Regions from separate parts of the Streptomyces sp. NPDC107765 genome, predicted to be linked through region 3. Evidence: riboswitches for the same ligand, from Rfam matches in the RefSeq annotation. Region 3 holds a riboswitch; each other region holds the start of a gene.
What was found. A riboswitch is a leader RNA that binds a small molecule or an ion and turns the genes downstream of it on or off. The one in region 3 is predicted to bind cobalamin.
Positions count from the first base shown of each region.

Region 1: linked by a shared signal. The riboswitch ahead of ACZ7MX_RS26875 (cobalamin biosynthesis protein) and the one ahead of nicT (Nickel transporter NicT) in region 3 are both predicted to bind cobalamin.
Region 2: linked by a shared signal. The riboswitch ahead of metE (5-methyltetrahydropteroyltriglutamate--homocysteine S-methyltransferase) and the one ahead of nicT (Nickel transporter NicT) in region 3 are both predicted to bind cobalamin.

Region 1 covers NZ_JBVKBL010000012.1:66,780-72,698, reverse strand. The annotation lists gene ACZ7MX_RS26885 (putative cobaltochelatase) at 1-1,863, opposite strand, end outside; gene ACZ7MX_RS26880 (cobyric acid synthase) at 2,041-3,642, opposite strand; gene ACZ7MX_RS26875 (cobalamin biosynthesis protein) at 3,639-4,625, opposite strand; cobalamin riboswitch at 4,755-4,888, opposite strand; gene ACZ7MX_RS26870 (hypothetical protein) at 5,092-5,517, shown strand; gene ACZ7MX_RS26865 (vWA domain-containing protein) at 5,523-5,919, shown strand, end outside.
Region 2 covers NZ_JBVKBL010000009.1:342,966-348,884, forward strand. The annotation lists gene ACZ7MX_RS23620 (dienelactone hydrolase family protein) at 1-723, shown strand, start outside; partial or broken gene ACZ7MX_RS23625 (ABC transporter substrate-binding protein) at 870-1,120, opposite strand; gene metE (5-methyltetrahydropteroyltriglutamate--homocysteine S-methyltransferase) at 1,246-3,564, opposite strand; cobalamin riboswitch at 3,715-3,940, opposite strand; gene ACZ7MX_RS23635 (SMI1/KNR4 family protein) at 4,257-4,790, shown strand; gene ACZ7MX_RS23640 (hypothetical protein) at 5,281-5,817, shown strand; gene ACZ7MX_RS23645 (hypothetical protein) at 5,791-5,919, opposite strand, start outside.
Region 3 covers NZ_JBVKBL010000006.1:50,868-56,786, reverse strand. The annotation lists gene ACZ7MX_RS16560 (ABC transporter substrate-binding protein) at 1-305, shown strand, start outside; gene ACZ7MX_RS16555 (ABC transporter permease) at 323-1,729, shown strand; gene ACZ7MX_RS16550 (carbohydrate ABC transporter permease) at 1,726-2,607, shown strand; gene ACZ7MX_RS16545 (ArsR/SmtB family transcription factor) at 2,671-3,045, opposite strand; cobalamin riboswitch at 3,127-3,342, shown strand; gene nicT (Nickel transporter NicT) at 3,374-4,504, shown strand; gene ACZ7MX_RS16535 (VOC family protein) at 4,590-5,000, opposite strand; gene ACZ7MX_RS16530 (helix-turn-helix transcriptional regulator) at 5,011-5,454, opposite strand; gene ACZ7MX_RS16525 (SDR family NAD(P)-dependent oxidoreductase) at 5,570-5,919, opposite strand, start outside.

The sequences.
Region 1 (5,919 bases), on a different contig from region 3:
GACCAGCAGCGGGCGGCGCGCGGGGTCCCGCATCCGCTCCACCCGCAGCACGTCGTGCGCCGCGAGCAGCCCCTCGGCCAGCGGGGTGCGGCCCCCGGTGGGCAGCGACGCGAGCCGCGCCGCACCGGCCTCGACCGACGACGTCGGCGGCAGCGCGACCTCCGCGCCGGCGCCCCGGAACGTGATCATGCCGATCTTGTCGCGCCGCTGGTAGGCGTCGAGCAGCAGCGAGAGCACCGCGCCCTTGACCGCGCTCATCCGCTTGCGCGCCGCCATCGACCCCGAGGCGTCCACGACGAACAGGACCAGATTGCCCTCCCGCCCCTCGCGCACCGCCTCGCGCAGATCGTCCCGGCGCACCAGCAGCCCGGTGCCGTGCCGTCCGCGCGCCTTCTGGTGGGGCGCCGCGGCCTGCACCGTGGCCGCCAGGTGCAGCTTGCCCAGAGTGCCCCGGGGACGGCGGGCGCCGGTGGTCCGGCCGTGTGCGGTACGGGCCCGGGAGCGGCGGCCGTCGGCGCCCTCGCCCAGCCCCGGCACGTCCAGCCGCCGGGCCTTGAACGGCTCGTCGGCCGCCACCGCCGGCTTCTCCGCGACCGCACCGCCCGGCGCCTGCGGCCGGGCCCCGGCCTCGTCCCCGGACGGCTCGGGTACGGACTCCGGCGCCTGCGGGGTCTCCTGCTCACGCTGCTGCGGCAGTCCGTCCCCCGGCGGCACCGACGTCTCCTGGGGGCCGCCCTCCTGGGGGCCGCCCTCCTGCGGCGGCAGCCCGCCGCCCGGACCGCCCCCGTCGGGACCCCCGTCGTCCGGACCGTCCGGCTCCGGATCGTCCCCGCCGTCCGCCGGGTCGTCCTGCCCGGCGAACTCCTCCAGCGTCCGGTCGAGTTTGTCCTCGTCGAGGCCCGGGGCGTCGAACGGGTTGCGGCGCCGGCGGTGCGGCAGGGCCAGCAGCGCCGCCTGCCGCACGTCCTCCTCCCGGACCTCCGTCCGCCCGGCCCACGCGGCCAGCGCGGTGGCGGTCCGCGCCATCACGATGTCCGCCCGCATCCCGTCCACCTCGAACGCGGCACAGGTCGCCGCGATCTGCCGCAGCGGCGCATCGCCCAGCGTCACCTCCGGCAGCAACTCCCGTGCCGCGCCGATCCGTTGCCGCAGCGCGTCCTCCTCGGCCGCCCAGCGCGCCGCGAAGCCGGCCGGATCGGCGTCGTACGCGAGCCGCCGCCGGACCACCTCCACCCGCTGCGCCGGCTCCCGGGAGGCCGCGACCTCGACCGTCAGCCCGAACCGGTCCAGCAACTGCGGCCGCAGCTCGCCCTCTTCGGGGTTCATGGTCCCGACGAGCAGGAAACGGGAGGCGTGCCGTACGGAGACGCCCTCGCGCTCCACGTAGGAGGCGCCCATGGCGGCGGCGTCCAGGAGAACGTCGACCAAGTGATCATGGAGCAGGTTGACTTCGTCCACGTAGAGGATGCCCCGGTGGGCCGCCGCGAGCAGCCCCGGCTCGAACGCCTTCACCCCATCGGCGAGTGCCCGCTCGATGTCGAGCGCGCCGACGAGCCGGTCCTCGGACGCACCCACCGGCAACTCGACCATGCGGGCCGGACGGGACTCGGCGGAGCCGGTTTCGTGCCGGCCGTCCGGACACTGCGGATCGGGCGCGAGCGGGTCGCAGCTGAAGCGGCAGCCCGCCACCACCGGCACCTCGGGCATGAGAGCCGCCAGGGCACGCACCGCGGTGCTCTTGGCGGTGCCCTTCTCGCCACGGACCAGGACACCGCCGACCGCCGGACTGACGGCGTTCAGCAGCAGCGCCAGCCGCAGGTCGTCCATGCCGACGACGGCGGTGAACGGATACCGGGTGCTCATGTGGTGATCACTCCTTCGAGTGGCTTGCGTCCGTTGCCGGTCGTCACTGTTTCCGCCGCGCGGCACGCTGGCGGTCCTTGGCCCTGCATATGCGGGGATGGCCCACTCCTTCACGAGCACCTGGTGGAGCTGCTTCTTTGCTCCCCGCACATGCGGGGGTCACGCCTCCGGGGGCCCTCATGGCGCCCCCGGAGGCACGAACGGCAGCCCCTCCGGCACCCCCTTCTCGATCAGCCGCAGCAGCGCCCCGGTGTCCGCGTGCTCCTCGATCAGATCGCCCAGCCGGTCCAGCTGCTCCTCGCGCAGCGCGCCGAAGCGGGTGTCCGGGGCCGGGACGAACGCCCGCCCGGCGTCCGCCGCCACCCGCCGCAGGAAGGCCCGGCGGAAGGCGTCGCTCTCCAGCGAGCCGTGCCAGTGCGTGCCCCATACGGAGCCGACCCGGCAGCCATCGAGGGCGCGTCCCCGGCCGTCGGTCATGAACGCCTCGTCCCCGCCCGTCACTTCGGCGACGCCGTGGTGGATCTCGTAGCCCTCCACCGGCTCGCCGAGCGCCTCGCCCAGCGGCCGGGCGAGCGTCTTCTCCACCGCGAAGCGGACCCGTACGGGCAGCAGCCCGAGGCCCTCGACGGCGCCCGCCCTCGACTCGACCTCGTCGTCGATGTGCTCGCCGAGCAGCTGGTAGCCGCCGCAGATGCCCAGCACCGGGCGGCCCTCCGCGGCCCGCCGGGCGACCGCGTCGGCCAGCCCGCGCTCGCGCAGCCAGGCCAGGGCGCGGACCGTGCCGCGGGTGCCCGGCAGCACCACCAGGTCCGCGTCGGCCAGCTCCTCGGGCCGGTCCACGAACCGCACCACCACGCCCGGTTCGGCGGCCAGCGCGTCCACGTCGGTGAAGTTCGACATCAGCGGGACGGCGCAGACCGCCACCCGCAGCACGTCCGCGCCGTGCGGCGGGGCCACCACGCTTTCGCGCACCGCGCCGCGCAGCGAGACCCGGAGGCCGTCCTCCTCGTCGATGCCGAGCCCGTGCGCGTACGGCAGCACGCCCAGCGTCGGCCGCCCGGTCAGCTGCCGCAGCATGTCCAGGCCGGGCTCCAGCAGCGTCACATCGCCCCGGAACTTGTTCACGAGGTACCCCGCGACCAGCGCCTGGTCCTCCTGCGACAGCAGCGCCGTGGTGCCGAAGAAGGACGCGAAGACGCCGCCGCGGTCGATGTCGCCGACCACCACGACCGGTATCCGGGCGGCCCGGGCGATGCCCATGTTCACGATGTCGGTGCGCCGCAGATTGATCTCGGCCGGGCTGCCCGCGCCCTCGCAGATGACGGCGTCGTGGGTGCGGCGCAGTTCGGCGAGACAGTCGGTGACCGTCCCCAGCAACTGCTCCCGCCCGCCCGCGTACTGCGCCTCCCCGGGGGACGACCCCCCGGGCCCTCCGAAGTACCCGCGCGCGCTCAGCTCACCCACCGGCTTGCCCAGCAGCACCACCTGGCTGCTGCGGTCGCCGCCCGGCTTGAGCAGGACCGGGTTCATCAGCGCGGTCGGTTCGACCCGGGCCGCGGCGGCCTGCATCGCCTGCGCCCGGCCGATCTCCGCGCCCTCACGGGTGACGAACGAATTGAGCGACATGTTCTGCGCCTTGAAGGGCGCCACCTTCACGCCCTGCCGGACCAGCCAGCGGCAGATCCCCGCCGTCACCACGCTCTTGCCCGCGTCGGACGTCGTACCGGCCACCAGCAGCCCGCCGCCGAGCCCCCCGGCCGTCCCGCCTTGCCCGTTCACCGGCGCTTCCTCCCGCTCGTGCCCCTGCCGCCTGCGACCCCGTGCCGCACCGCGCCCGCCGTCAGCCGTCCCGCCACCGTCGCCACCAGCGCCAGCGCGCTCACCCGCCGCGACAGCCGCACCGCCCGCTCGATGTCCGCCACCGCGGGCGGCCGCGCCGCGCCGTTGAGCACCGGACGGTGCTCCACCCGTCCGCCGTACGCCAGCGTGCCGCCCAGCCGCACGCCCAGCGCGCCCGCGAACGACGCCTCCACGGGACCTGCGTTGGGGCTCGGGTGCGCCCCGCCGTCCGCCCGCCAGGCCGCGAGCGCACCGCGCCGGTCGGGGCCCGCGAGCACGGTCAGCGCGGCGGTCAGCCGGGAGCCGGGCCAGCCGGCGACATCGTCGAGTCGGGCCGCGGCCCAGCCGAACCGCCGGTAGCGCGCGGACTTGTGACCCACCATCGCGTCCAGGGTGTTCACCGCCCGGAACGCCACCAGACCGGGCACCCCGCCGAACGCGCCCCACACCAGGGCGCCCACCACCGCGTCCGAGGTGTTCTCGGCCACCGACTCCACCACCGCGCGGGCCATCTGCGGCCCGTCCAGCGCCTGGGGATCGCGGCCGCACAGATGCGGCAGCCGCTCCCGTGCCACGTCCAGATCGCCCGCTTCCAGCGCACCGCCGACGGCCCGCGCCTCCCGGCCCAGCGAGGTGCCGCCCAGCACCGCCCAGACGGTGGCCGCGGTCAGCGCCACCCGGGCGCCGCTGCGGTGCCGTACGGCCCGCTCCAGCAGCGCCGCGCCGGCCGCCGCGCCGCCCGCGCACAGCAGGGCGTGGGCCGCGCCGCGGCCCCGGTGGTCGCGCCACAGCCGGCGCTCGACGGCGGCGGCGGCCCGGCCGAACGCGGCCACCGGATGGCCGCGCCGCGGGTCCGCCGCGATCAGGTCGCCGAGGAAGCCGAGAGCCGCGCCGCACGCATATCCCGCGTGTTCGCCGCGCATCCGATCAGGCCGCCGTCGGTCCTCGAAGGGGCCCTGCGGCAGCGGGAAGTGGGGGGCGGGGCGGGCGGCCAGGCATGGCGGTATGTCCTCACTCAGGGTCCTCGCCCTGGCTCGACGTGACGGCGACCAGAGTCTCCTGGCTCCCGGATCGGCGTGTCCCCCGGCCTTCCCGCCCGTACGTCGGTACGGACCGTGGCCCTCGTCGGAGGAACGCTCCCCGGTGACAGTGGCGGGACCGCGCCGGATTCTCACCGGACTTCCTCATCTGTCGCCGATTGGCCCCGGCAGTCCACCACGGTCCGCGAAGCCCGTCAACTCGCCCTTGACCTGCGACGCTGCCCCGCGGCAGGCCCTGTGGCGCACGCCACAGGGTGGTGGTGGCGTCACGGACGGTTGCCCCCGTCCCTGATTCCACGTCACTATCTGGTGCACGGTGGCGAAGGGGCCGCCGGAAGGGGGCTGGGGGATGCCGGAGCACGTCGACCATCACGAGGACCGTCAGGAGATCCGCCTCAGGGTCACCGGGACGGACAATCCGCAGCAGGACCTCGACGACCTCCGGGCCTGGCTGGAGCGCGAACCCTGGCTGAGCCGCCGGGAACACACCTGGGAGCACCGGCCGCAGCCCCCGCACCTCACCGGCGACGGGGACGAACCGGGCCCCGCCGACATGGCCGTGGGCGTGGACGACCTGATCCTGGTCATCGTCGGCGCGATCGCCACCGAGGTCACCAAGGGAATGAGCATCGCCGTGCGGGAATGGCTGCGGCGCCGCAAGGAGGAGCGTGCCGCCGGCGAGGAACCCGCCGTCGAGGTCGTCGGCGACGGCGGCCCAGGACGCCCCGATCCCGGCAGCCCGGCGCACGAGAGTGGCAGCACCGGCGAGGACTGAGCCGGATGTCCGAATACGACGCGCGGGGAAAGATCAACCGGGCGCTGCTGATCGCTGTCCACGACTACGCGACGCTTACGCGCCTGCCCGCGGTGGAGGACAACATCGCCGAGCTGAGCCGCGCGCTGACCGCCACGGACCTGTTCACCGCCGACGAGATCACGCCCTGCCGGCCGGCCGAACCCGAGCAGCTCAGCCAGGCGCTCAAGACCGCCGCCGACGAGGCCCGCGGACTGCTGCTGGTGTACTTCTCCGGCCACGGCTGGGTCGGCAGCGACGGCGGCGACCTGCGGCTGATGGTCGGCGGCTCGGTGCCCCGGCAGAGCCACACCACCGTCTCCTGGCATGACGCGGTGCTCTCCTGCCTCGACAGCGCCCGCGCCGAACGCATCGTCATCGTCC
Region 2 (5,919 bases), on a different contig from region 3:
TTCACTTCTGAACGGCGTCTCGACGGCGGCGTCCTCGAGCGCGAATTCACCCTCGGCGAGATCCCCGGCATCCTGTGGACGCCCGCATCCGCACCGGCGCCGCTGATCCTGCTCAGCCCCCCTCCCCTCGGGCTGCGCAAGACGTACCCCCGACTGGTGGCCCGGGCCCGGCACTCCGCGGCGGACGGCTTCGCCACGGCCACCATCGAGCTCCCCGGAAGCGGCGACCGGCCCCGTTGGCCCGCCGCCGAGCAGGCCCTCGCCGACCTGCGCCGGGCCATGGAGGCCGGCGAGCCGGTCAGCGACGAGATCATCGACGCCCTCATCCTCCCGCTGGTCGACAAGGCGGTCCCGGAATGGCAGGCAGCCTTGGATGCCCTCCTGTCGCTGCCCGAGATCGGCGGCCCGGTCGGGTACTCGGGGGGAGTGATCTCCATCGGGACCCGGCTGGCGGTGGTCGAGCCGCGCATCTCGGCCGCCGTTCTGTTCGCTGGGAGTTTCGTGCCTCGCGCCGTGTTCGAGGAGGCCCGCCAGGTCGCCATTCCGCTGCACGTCCTGCTGCAGTGGGACGACGAAGGGAACGACCGGCAGGCGGCCCTGGACCTGTTCGACGCCTTCGGCTCCAAGGAGAAGACGCTGCACGCCAATATGGGCGGGCACACCGGCGTCCCGCAGTTCGCGGGGGACGCCGCGGGCCAGTTCTTCGCCCGACACCTGAAGTGACGCCGGGCCGTCAGGCCACCAGCAGACGGTAAGCCGTATTGGCCAGGATGCTGCTCATCCAGGGACAGGTCCCGGCTCACCTCAGCTCTCTGCACCACGGGCCCCTGCCAGACTCTCGGTAGGGGCCCGCGCTGCCCCGAAGCCATTACCACCTTGTTGCCGCCGTCCGCCCGCACGTCCTTGAGGGCGTCCAGGCGCTGTGGTTGGTGTTGTTGGTCTTCGCGTCGAGGATCGTGTCGTATGTGAAGACGACGTCGGCGGAGGTCAGCGGCTCGCCGTCGCTGAACTCCACGCCGTCGCGCAGGGTGTAGGTGTGGGTGAGGCCGTCGGCGGCGACCTCGGGCAGCGCCTTCGCCAGTGCCGGTCTCAGCTTGAGCTTGGCGTCCCGGGCGAGCAGGCGGCGACACCCGTGAGTATCGCCGCCGTGGCGGCGGCTGTCCGTATCCGTCGGACCGTCATGGACCTCACACCCCTATCAATAAGGGTTACCCGGGCCGGTCGGCGGACAGTCCGCCGCGTGCGTCACTCTGTGGACAGCTCGGCGCGCACCTCCCGGGCCGCAGCGACCAGGTGCTCCAGGGAGGCGCGGACCTCGGGCCAGCCGCGGGTCTTCAGACCACAGTCGGGGTTGACCCACAGGCGCTCGGCGGGAATGGCCTTGAGGCCGGTGCGCAGCAGGTCGGCGGCCTCCTCGACGCTCGGCACCCGCGGGGAGTGGATGTCGTACACGCCCGGCCCGGCCTCGCGTGGGTAGCCGTGCGTCGCCAGCTCCCGGGCGACCTGCATGTGGGAGCGGGCGGCTTCCAGGCTGATGACGTCGGCGTCGAGGTCGTCGATGGCCTGGACGATGTCGCCGAACTCGGCGTAGCACATATGGGTGTGGATCTGCGTGCCCGGCCGCACGCCGCTGGTGGTGAGCCGGAACGCGTCCGTGGCCCAGGCGAGATAGTCCGGGCGGTCGGCGGCCCGCAGCGGCAGGGTCTCGCGCAGTGCCGGTTCGTCGACCTGGATGACCGAAGTCCCGGCCGTCTCGAGGTCGTTCACCTCGTCGCGCAGGGCGAGGGCGACCTGGCGGGCCGTGTCGGCGAGGGGCTGGTCGTCGCGGACGAAGGACCAGGCGAGCATGGTGACCGGGCCGGTCAGCATGCCCTTGACCGGGCGGTCGGTGAGGGACTGGGCGTACGACGTCCAGCGCACGGTCATCGGTTCGGGGCGGGAGATGTCGCCGGCCAGGACCGGCGGGCGGACGTAGCGGGTGCCGTAGGACTGCACCCAGCCGTGCTGCGTGGCGAGGTAGCCGGTGAGCTGCTCGGCGAAGTACTGGACCATGTCGTTGCGTTCGGGCTCGCCGTGCACCAGGACGTCGATGCCGGTCTTCTCCTGGAAGGAGAGGACCTCCTGGATCTCGGCCTTGACACGCTCCTCGTATCCGGTGCTGTCGATCCGCCCGGTGCGCAGGTCGGCGCGGGCGAGGCGCAGTTCGTCGGTCTGCGGGAACGAGCCGATGGTCGTCGTCGGCAGCAACGGCAGTCGGAGATGGGCGCGTTGGGTGGCGGCGCGTTGGCGGTACGGGTAGGAGCGGCGGGCGTCGAAAGCTGTGACGGCCGCGGCGCGGGCGCGCACGGCGGGGTCGCGGGCGATCGGTGAACTGACCCGGGAGGCCAGATCGGCGCGGTTGGCGGCCAGTTCGGCCGTGATGGTGTCGGTGCCCTGGGCGAGGCCCTTGGCGAGGATGACGATCTCGGTGGTCTTCTGCCGGGCGAAGGCCAGCCAGCGCCGGATCTGCGGCTCGATGTCGGGCTCGGCGGACGCGTCGAGAGGGACGTGGAGGAGGGAGCAGGAGGCGGCGACGTCGACCCGGTCGGCGAAACCGAGGAGGGTGCCGAGGGTGGACAGGGACTTCGCCAGGTCGCTGATCCAGATGTTGCGGCCGTTGACGACCCCGGCGATCAGCCGCTTGCCGGGCAGTCCGCCGACGGCGGCCAGGGCGTCCAGGTTGGCCGCGGCGGCCTCCGTGAAGTCCAGGGCCAGTCCTTCGACGGGGGCCTTGGCGAGCACGGGCAGGGCGTCGCCGAGGCGGTCGAAGTAGGAGGCGACCAGGAGCTTCGGGCGGTCGGGGAGGGCGCCGAGGTCGCGGTAGGCGCGGGAAGCGGCGCTCAGCTCGGCCGGGGTGCGGTCCTCGACCAGGACGGGCTCGTCCAGCTGCACCCACTCCGCGCCCGCCGCGCGCAGGTCCGCGAGGACCTCGGCGTACACCGGGAGCAGCCGGTCCAGGAGGGTGAGCGGGTCGAAACCGGCCGGGGCATCCGGGGCGGGTTTGGCGAGCAGCAGGTAGGTGACCGGGCCGACGAGGACGGGCCGGGCGGCGAGCCCCAGCGCCAGGGCTTCCCTCACTTCATTGACCTGCTTAGTCGAGTCTGCCGCGAGCACGGTGTCCGGGCCCAGCTCCGGCACGAGGTAGTGGTAGTTCGTGTCGAACCACTTCGTCATCTCCAGCGGCGCGCTGTCCTGGGTACCGCGGGCCATGGCGAAGTACCCATCGAGGGCGTCGGCGTCGACGGCGGCACGGTGCCGCGCGGGAATCGCGCCGACCATGACGCTGGTGTCGAGGACGTGGTCGTAGTAGGAGAAGTCACCGGTCGGGACCTCGTGGACGCCGGCGTCGGCCAGCTGCCGCCAGTTGGTGCGGCGGATGCCGACGGCGATCTGCTGGAGGGCGTCGGCGGTGACGCGGCCCTTCCAGTAGCCCTCGATCGCCTTCTTCAGTTCCCGGTTCGGCCCCTGCCGGGGGTAACCGTGGACGGTGGCCCGTACTGCCGCGGCTGCGGACTTGGCTGTCACGAAACTCTCCTTCGCGAGCTCTGGACGAGAGCGACCCCGGAGGGTGCGCAGACGCGAAGGGACGACAGACCGGACGAGCCACGACACGCGTGCCCGCCGGATATGTACGCCGACCCGCCCACGAGGTCACCGGGATCTCCGCGCACGGCCGTCCGCGCGCGGGCAGTGGCAGGTCTTCGGACTCACGGGCACGCCTCGTTCTTCTCCGAGGCACCTACTGGCCGTCGCTTCCCGGGCCCGTCGCTTCCAGGCCCAGTGCGAATGACGGCGGTCGTTCCCGCTCACCGCTGCGGGGCAGTCCCGGATTCCCACCGGGTTCCCTCTTACGACGCGTCTGCCTGGCGGGCAGGGCGAACCAGCTGCACGGTCAGCGTACACACCGGACCGAGGGGGCGAGCGACCGTGGGAGCACCGTCGCCCGCGCCGAGATGGCCTCAACTGCAGGAGGCAGTCGAGAAGGGCGAAATTAATTCAATACTCCGTCACCCCCGTTTACGACGGTTCGGAAAAGATCCCCAAGGGCGTGACCATCGAGGCACACGGCTCAAACGGATTCGCCTTCACGCAACACAAGAGCACCGGAATCAGCGGCCAGCACAACGTCGCCTTGATACCGAACAAGAAGAGAGGCACCTAACGGCACACAGCGACGGCGCGTAAGATCCCACCAGCACCCGGCACAAGGACACGCGATGACTGCTTCCCTCGAACTACTCGCGCACATCATCCCCCCACCCGCGCAGCCCCGAGACAAAGACTGGGACAGCGCAGAGCAAGCACTGGGCATCCAACTTCCCAGCGACTACAAGGAGCTCATCCACACGTACGGAGGCAGCAACTGGGACGACTACCTCTACGTCCTGGAGCCCGGCTGCCCCAACGACAACTACGACCTCATCGAATGGGAAGACCAGCAAACCGAAGCGCTCGACGGACTGTGGGAATTCGAGAAAAAGCCCACTGAACTCGAAGAAGAAGGAACCCGAGTCATCCCGTGGGCCACCACCGACCACGGCGAGTGCCTCTACTGGCTCGTCCGTCCCGGCCAGCACCCCGATGCATGGACCATCATGGTCAATGAGGCACGTGGTGAGCGCTGGGAACACTTCCCCCACACCTGCACTCAGTTCTTGGCCGCCGCCCTCAATGGTGACCTGCGCTCCGAAATTCTTTCCTCTCGATTTCCCCTCTCTGTCCACGAGTTCCGGCAACTTCAGGCGGTATAGCCCGGCAGTCGGCTCCCATGAGCGACCGGCCCGTATGACAGGAACCATTCGGTCCGGGTTGCCACCTGGCTTACGCCACGCTGCCCGGATCCGGGTCGTGCGCACATCCGAGCGTGGTGAGTGCCTGCCAAGGAAGCATGCTGTACTCACGACCTGGATTCGCTGGGTGGGGGAGGCGGTGACCCCCTCCGGTCTCAGCGGTTTCCTTGGGTGAGGAACCCACGCCCCACTAGCTCGCGCGCTGAGCAGTCGCCCAAATCGACGATGCACTGATGGAGCGCAGAGCGCTCTGCTGGGGCAAGGCCGATCCCTCGAGACCGGTTCCCCTCCGCCTGCGCGGAGCGGACTCGATGCACGTCCTGCCGGTCGAGCCGCTGGCGCTCGCGCTGGGCGAGGAGCGGGTGGTCGGCTCTGACCGCACCGTCAGCTTCAACTCGGTGCGCTACTCGACCCCGCCCGGCTACACCGGCGCCAGGGTCTGTGCCGGGTCGTGGGCGAGGAACTGTCGATCACGGCCCGCACCAAGTCCGGTGACCTGTCGGAGATCTGGCGTCACCAGTTGTCCACGCCTGGCGTCCCGCAGCTCATCGATGCGCACTACCCCGACCACCCCGACGGCCGCTCGGTCCATCAGCCCAGGCTGCGACCGCGCTCGGAGGCGGAGGTCGCGTTCGTGGGCATCGGCCCGGGAGCCGGGCGCTGGCTGAAGGAGGCCGCCCCCGCCGGAGCGTCTCGCATCCGCGCCAAGATGGCCCACGCCGTCGAGCTCGCCGCGGTCCTGGGCATCGACCGGGTCGACCAGGCCCTCAGGCTCGCGGCTGCGGCCGGGCGCTTCGCCGAGGACGACCTCTCCATCCTGGAGCACATCGCGGCCAGCGAGCCCGTCGGCCAAGTCGTCCGCGCGGACGAAGCCCTCTTCGTCCAGAACGGCACCATCGCCTGGCAAGCCCTGGGTCGACAGCAGACAGCGGCTGGGGAGTCGATGGCCGACTGGCCGCAGTCAGTCGCCGATGAACCACAGATATAGGTGCAGCCCGCGCTCGACGACCTCGCACAGCTCGCGGGCCTGCCCGGCCCAGTCACCGCCCAATTCGGCAGGAAGCCGGTCGAGTTCCGACAGCAGCAGCGG
Region 3 (5,919 bases):
TCAAGTACCTGGGCACGCCCGAGGCTTCGGCGATCTGGGCCAAGGCGGGCGGGTACATCTCGCCCAACAAGAAGGTGCCGGCGTCCGCCTACCACGACGAGGTCACCCGCAATGCGGCCAAGTCGCTGACCGGCGCCGGGAATTCGGTCCGCTTCGACATGTCCGACCAGGCACCGGCGGCCTTCGGCGGCACCCAGGGCGCCGGCGAGTGGAAGCTGCTGCAGGACTTCCTGCGTGACCCGTCCGACCCCAAGGGCACGGCCGGGAAGCTCGAAGCCGCCGCGGCCAAGGCGTACGGAAAGTAAGGACCGAGGCTCCAGCCATGCCTGCCACCACTTCAGCGGTGCCGCCCGCCACCACGCGCGGCGGCCCGCCCCTCCCCCCGGGCGGCACTCCCCGCCGGACGGCCGCCGCCCCCGCGCGGCGCGCCGTCCGGCGCCGCCGCCGGATCGCCGCGGTGTTCCTCTTCCCCGCGCTGTTGCTGCTGGGGGCGCTCGTCGCGTACCCCATCGTGTTCTCGGTCATCCGCAGCCTGTACGACGCCTCGGGTGACACCTTCGTCGGGGTCGGCAACTACACCCAGATGTTCCAGGACCCGGCCACCCTCCGGGCCATCCGCAACAGCGCGATCTGGGTCGTCTTCGCCCCCGCGCTGCTGACCGGACTCGGCCTGGTGCTGGCCGTGCTGACCGAGAAGATCCGCTGGAAGACGGCGTTCAAGCTGCTGATGTTCATGCCGATGGCGATCTCCTTCCTCGCCGCCGGCATCATCTTCCGGCTCGCGTACGAGCAGGACCCGCAGCGCGGTGTGCTCAACGCGGTCACCGTCGGCATCCACGACAGCTTCCAGGGCGAGTCCGCGTCCCTCCCGACGGCCAAGGCCCGGCTCGGCGACAAGCAGCTGACCAAACTCCCCGACGGCGGCTACCGCACGGCGCACCGCACCGGCCCCGGCCAGGTCGTCAACCTCGGGCTGGTCGGTGTGGCGCCGAAGGACATGCCGCACGAGGCGCGGCCCGCGGCCGGGGCCGCGGGGGCCTCGGCCGGCCACGGTGAACTGCGCGGTGTGGTCTACCTCGACTTCACCCCCGGCGGTGGCGGCAAGCCCGGCACCGTGGACCGCGGCGAACGCGGACTGCCGAAGCTCACCGTCGAGGCCGTCGACTCCCGTGGCAAGGTGGCCGGCACGGCGACCACCGCGGCCGACGGCTCCTACCGGCTGACCGGTCTTGCTCCGGGGTCGTACGCCCTGCGGCTGCCGGCGAAGGACTTCGCCCCGCCGTACGAGGGCATCGCCTGGCTCGGCCCGGCCCTCATCACCCCCGCCATCATCGGCGCCTACATGTGGATCTGGACCGGCTTCGCCCTGGTCCTCATCGGCGCCGGGCTCTCCTCGATGCCGCGGGACGTGCTGGAGGCCGCGCGGATGGACGGCGCGAACGAGTGGCAGGTGTTCCGCCGGATCACCGTGCCGCTGCTCGGCCCCGTCCTGGGCGTGGTGTTCGTGACGATGGTGATCAACGTGATGAAGGTCTTCGACCTCGTCTACATCATCGCGCCCGGGCCCGTACAGCAGGACGCCAACGTCCTGGCCCTGCAGATGTGGCTGGTCTCCTTCGGCGGCGGCAACAACCAGGGACTGGGCAGCGCCCTCGGCGTCCTGCTGCTGCTCCTGGTGGTGCCGGCCATGGCCCTCAACATCCGTCGCTTCCGCAGGAGCCAGTCATGACCACCGCCCAGCAAACCGTCCCGCCGCGCAGGCGGTCGGACCGCCGCCCGGCGAAGCGGATCAGCCGGGCCGTGATCCAGCTGTTCCTGCTCGTCATCGGCCTGGTCTGGCTCACCCCGGCCGCCGGCCTGTTCCTCTCCTCGCTGCGTACGGAGGAGGCGAACGCCAACAGCGGGTGGTGGACCGCGCTGACCGCGCCCGGCCGGCTCTCGCTCGACAACTACGCGGCGCTGCTGAAGGATTCGGGCATCGTCCAGGCCTTCTGGAACACCGTGCTGATCTCGGTGCCCACCACGATCGCCGTCGTGGTGATCGCCGCACTGGCCGGCTACGCCTTCGCCTGGATGGACTTCCCCGGCCGGGACTGGATCTTCCTGGTCGTGGTCGCCATGCTGGTGGTGCCGGTGCAGATCGGACTGCTGCCGGTGGCCAAACTGTTCGGCGCGCTCGGCCTGTTCGGCTCCATCCCCGGCGTCATCCTGTTCCACACCGCGTACGGTCTGCCGTTCGCCATCTTCCTGCTGCGCAACTACTTCGCGGAGATCCCCAAGGAGATGCTGGAGGCCGCGCGGATGGACGGCGGCGGGGAATGGCGGATCTTCTCCCAGCTGATCCTGCCGCTGGGCCGCCCGGCCATCGCCAGTCTGGCCATCTTCCAGTTCCTGTGGGTCTGGAACGACATGCTGGTCGCCCTGCTCTTCGCGGACAACGAGTCGCAGCCGCTGACGGTCGCCCTGCAGTCGCAGATGCGGCAGTTCGGCAGCAACATCGGCGTGCTGGCGCCCGGCGCCTTCCTGTCCCTGATCGTGCCGCTGATCGTGTTCTTCGCGTTCCAACGGCACTTCGTCCAGGGGATCATGGCCGGTTCGGTCAAGTAGCCCCAGGTCCGGGAGTCTTCCCGTAGCGCCGTGGCCCGCTGTCCCAGGCAGCGGGCCACGGCGTTATGCCTCCGCCGGCCGGGGCTGTGCCGCCGTGCAGTGCGTCAGCAGGGCCGCGGTCGCGTCATCGACCACGCGGTAGCGCACCACCCGGCCGTCCTTGGCGCCCTCCACCACTCCGGCGGCCCGGAGCAGGCGCAGTGCCTGGGAGACCGCGGTGTCCTTCATGCCGGTGGCGACCGCCAGGTCGGAGACGGCGATGGGGCCGGCCCGGTGGAGGGCGAGCAGCAGGGCGAGGCGCCCGGGATCGGCGAGCAGGGCGAAGCGGTCGGCCCAGGCCCGGACCTCGCCTGGCTCACCGATGGCGGCGATGGCGTCGCAGACGCGGTGGCCGTCGATGATGCGGTGGTCGGCGCGCTCGGCCGGGACGAGATGCATGAGGACATCTTTGCAGGTCACCGAATGTGATCTTCGATACCTGCACAGTTGTGCAGGCTTGTAGGAATCGCTGGACGGCCCGTAGGGTTGGCGCGCCGTGGTGCTCGGGAAGACCGGTGACGGACCTCGTGGTCCCAGTCCGGAGCGGCCCTCGCCACTGTGATCGGGGAGTTTCCAGCCCTTTTCCGTACCCGCACTCCGCGGTACGGCGCCACTGACCGCAGCCTGCGGCCGGGAAGGCGGGGATGGACGCGTGCACCTGTAAGCCAGGAGACCGGCCACGGCATCTCACGAAGTGATCCACGAGGTGCTGGAGCGTGACCGCCGGATGGCCCTGTCCACCGATACCCCGACCACCCCTGCCCCCGCCACGTTCCGCTGGCGCCGGCAGGACACCGTACGCACCGCGGGCCTGATGGCCGTCATAGCCGGGCTGCACGTCGTCGCCTTCGGCGTGCTGTTCCTGCTCGTGGTGCCCCACCACTACTCCGTCGGCAGCCAGGTCTTCGGCGTCGGACTCGGCATCACCGCCTACACCCTGGGCATGCGGCACGCCTTCGACGCCGACCACATCGCCGCGATCGACAACACCACCCGCAAGCTGATGGCCGACGGCAAGCGTCCCGTGTCGGTCGGCTTCTGGTTCGCCCTCGGCCACTCCAGCGTGGTGGTCGTCATGGCCGCCCTCGTCGCCGGCGGTGCCCAACTCGCCGGCGCCCTCCTCAACGACGAATCCCGCACCCACCAGATCCTGGGCACGGTCGGCACCACGGTCTCGGGCACGTTCCTCTACCTCATCGCCGCCCTCAACCTCGTTGCGCTGACCGGGATCTGGCGGGTGTTCCGCGGGATGCGCGAAGGCCGCTTCGACGAGGCGGAGCTGGAGCAGCGGCTTGATGCGCGGGGCTTCATGAACCGCTTCCTGGGCCGGTTCACCCGCTCCATCTCCCGCCCCGGCCAGATGTTCCCGCTCGGCTTCCTCTTCGGGATCGGCTTCGACACCGCCACCGAGGTCACGCTGATGGTGATGGCGGGCAGCGGCGCCGCGGCCGGCCTGCCCTGGTACGCGATCCTGTGCCTGCCGCTGCTCTTCGCCGCGGGCATGAGCCTGTTCGACACCCTCGACGGCACCTTCATGAACTTCGCCTACCAGTGGGCGTTCTCCAACCCGGTGCGCAAGGTCTACTACAACCTCACCATCACCGGTCTGTCCATCGCCGTCGCGCTCTTCATCGGCACCATCGAGCTGGTGACCGTGCTCCACGACAAGCTCGGCCTCAGCGACCCGGTGACCGGCTGGATCTCCGGCCTCGACCTCGACAACGTCGGCTTCATCATCGTCGGCCTGTTCGTGGTGGTGTGGGCCGCGGCGCTGGCGTACTGGCGCCTGGCCGGCGTCGAGAAGCGCTGGGCGGCGCGCTCCGCCGGCAACGGCGGAGGCTGCGCTCCGGCGCCGTAAGGACCCTGGCGTGCCGGGGCGGAGGGGGCGGGGCTTCGCGGCCCCGCCCCCTCCCCCGTGGTCATGGCTGCGCTCGCCGGAAGGCTCAGCGCAGCTCCTGGATGCGGATCAGGTTGCCCGCGGGGTCGCGGAAGGCGCAGTCGCGGATGCCGTACGGCTGCTCGGTCGGCTCCTGGACGACCTCGGCGTCGCCGGCCTGCACCCGCTCGAAGGTGCCGTCGAGGTCCTTGGTGGCCAGCAGGATCCAGCCGTAGGTGCCCTTGGCCATCATCTCGGTGATGGTGCGGCGCTCGTCGTCGGTGACCCCGGGGTCGGCGGCCGGCGGCGCCAGGAGGATCGACGTGTCGGGCTGGCCGGCGGGGCCGACCGTGATCCAGCGCATCTTGCCGTTCCCGACGTCATTGCGGACCTCGAAGCCGAGGGTGTCCCGGTAGAAGGCCAGGGAGGCGTCCGGGTCGTCGTGCGGGAGGAAACTGGTGTGAATGGTGATGTCCATGGCTCTCACGCTAGGGGCGCTCGGTGACCTGCGCTTCTCGATTCCTGATCGGTCTGGTCACCTGTTTGGCCAGGCACGGCGGCAGCTCGGCCGGTGCGAGCGCCGCCTGGCGCCGGTAGGCGCTGGGCGGCATCCCGACCAGCTCGGTGAAGCGCGTGCTGAAGGTGCCCAGTGACGAGCAGCCGACCGCGAAACAGACCTCGGTGACGCTGAGGCCGCCACGGCGCAGGAGGGCCATCGCGCGCTCGATGCGCCGCGTCATCAGATAGGAGTACGGCGACTCGTCGTACGCCAGCCGGAACTGGCGGCTGAGGTGCCCGGCCGACATGTTCACGCCACGGGCGAGCGCCTCCACGTTCAGCGGCTGGGCGTACTCCCGGTCGATCCGGTCGCGGACGCGGCGCAGCAACGCGAGATCGCGCAGGGCCTGGGCCGTGGTGGGTCTGCTGGTCACGAGCGCGATGGTGCCACGTCCCGCCGGCGTTGCCCAGCGCCGCCGGCGGCCGGCGGGACCCGGGGGACGCCTCGGTCCGGCACCGTTCGGCACCGGTTCGGCCGGCCCGGACGGCTCAGAAATCCGTCTCCGTGAGGGCGCTGGAGAGTTCCCAGAGGCGGGCGGCGGCTTCGGGGTCGGTGGCCCACGGTTTGACGCCGCCGACGAGCATGTCGTCGCCTTCGGCCGGGTCCGCGAGGTCGCAGTCCTGGCAGTAGGCGCCGCCGTACGCGTCGAGAAGGGGTGAGGTCGCGGCCCAGACCGCGGTGGCTGCGCCCTGCTGCGGCGTCTTGAAGCCGTCGGTGGGCCGGCCGTCGGGGGTCACCCAGCCGTGCGCGAGCCACTCCTCGCGCGGGACGTGGCGTTGCAGCGGGGTCAGGATGCTGCCCGGGTGGACGGCGAAGGCGTGCAGTCCGCTCTGGCCAC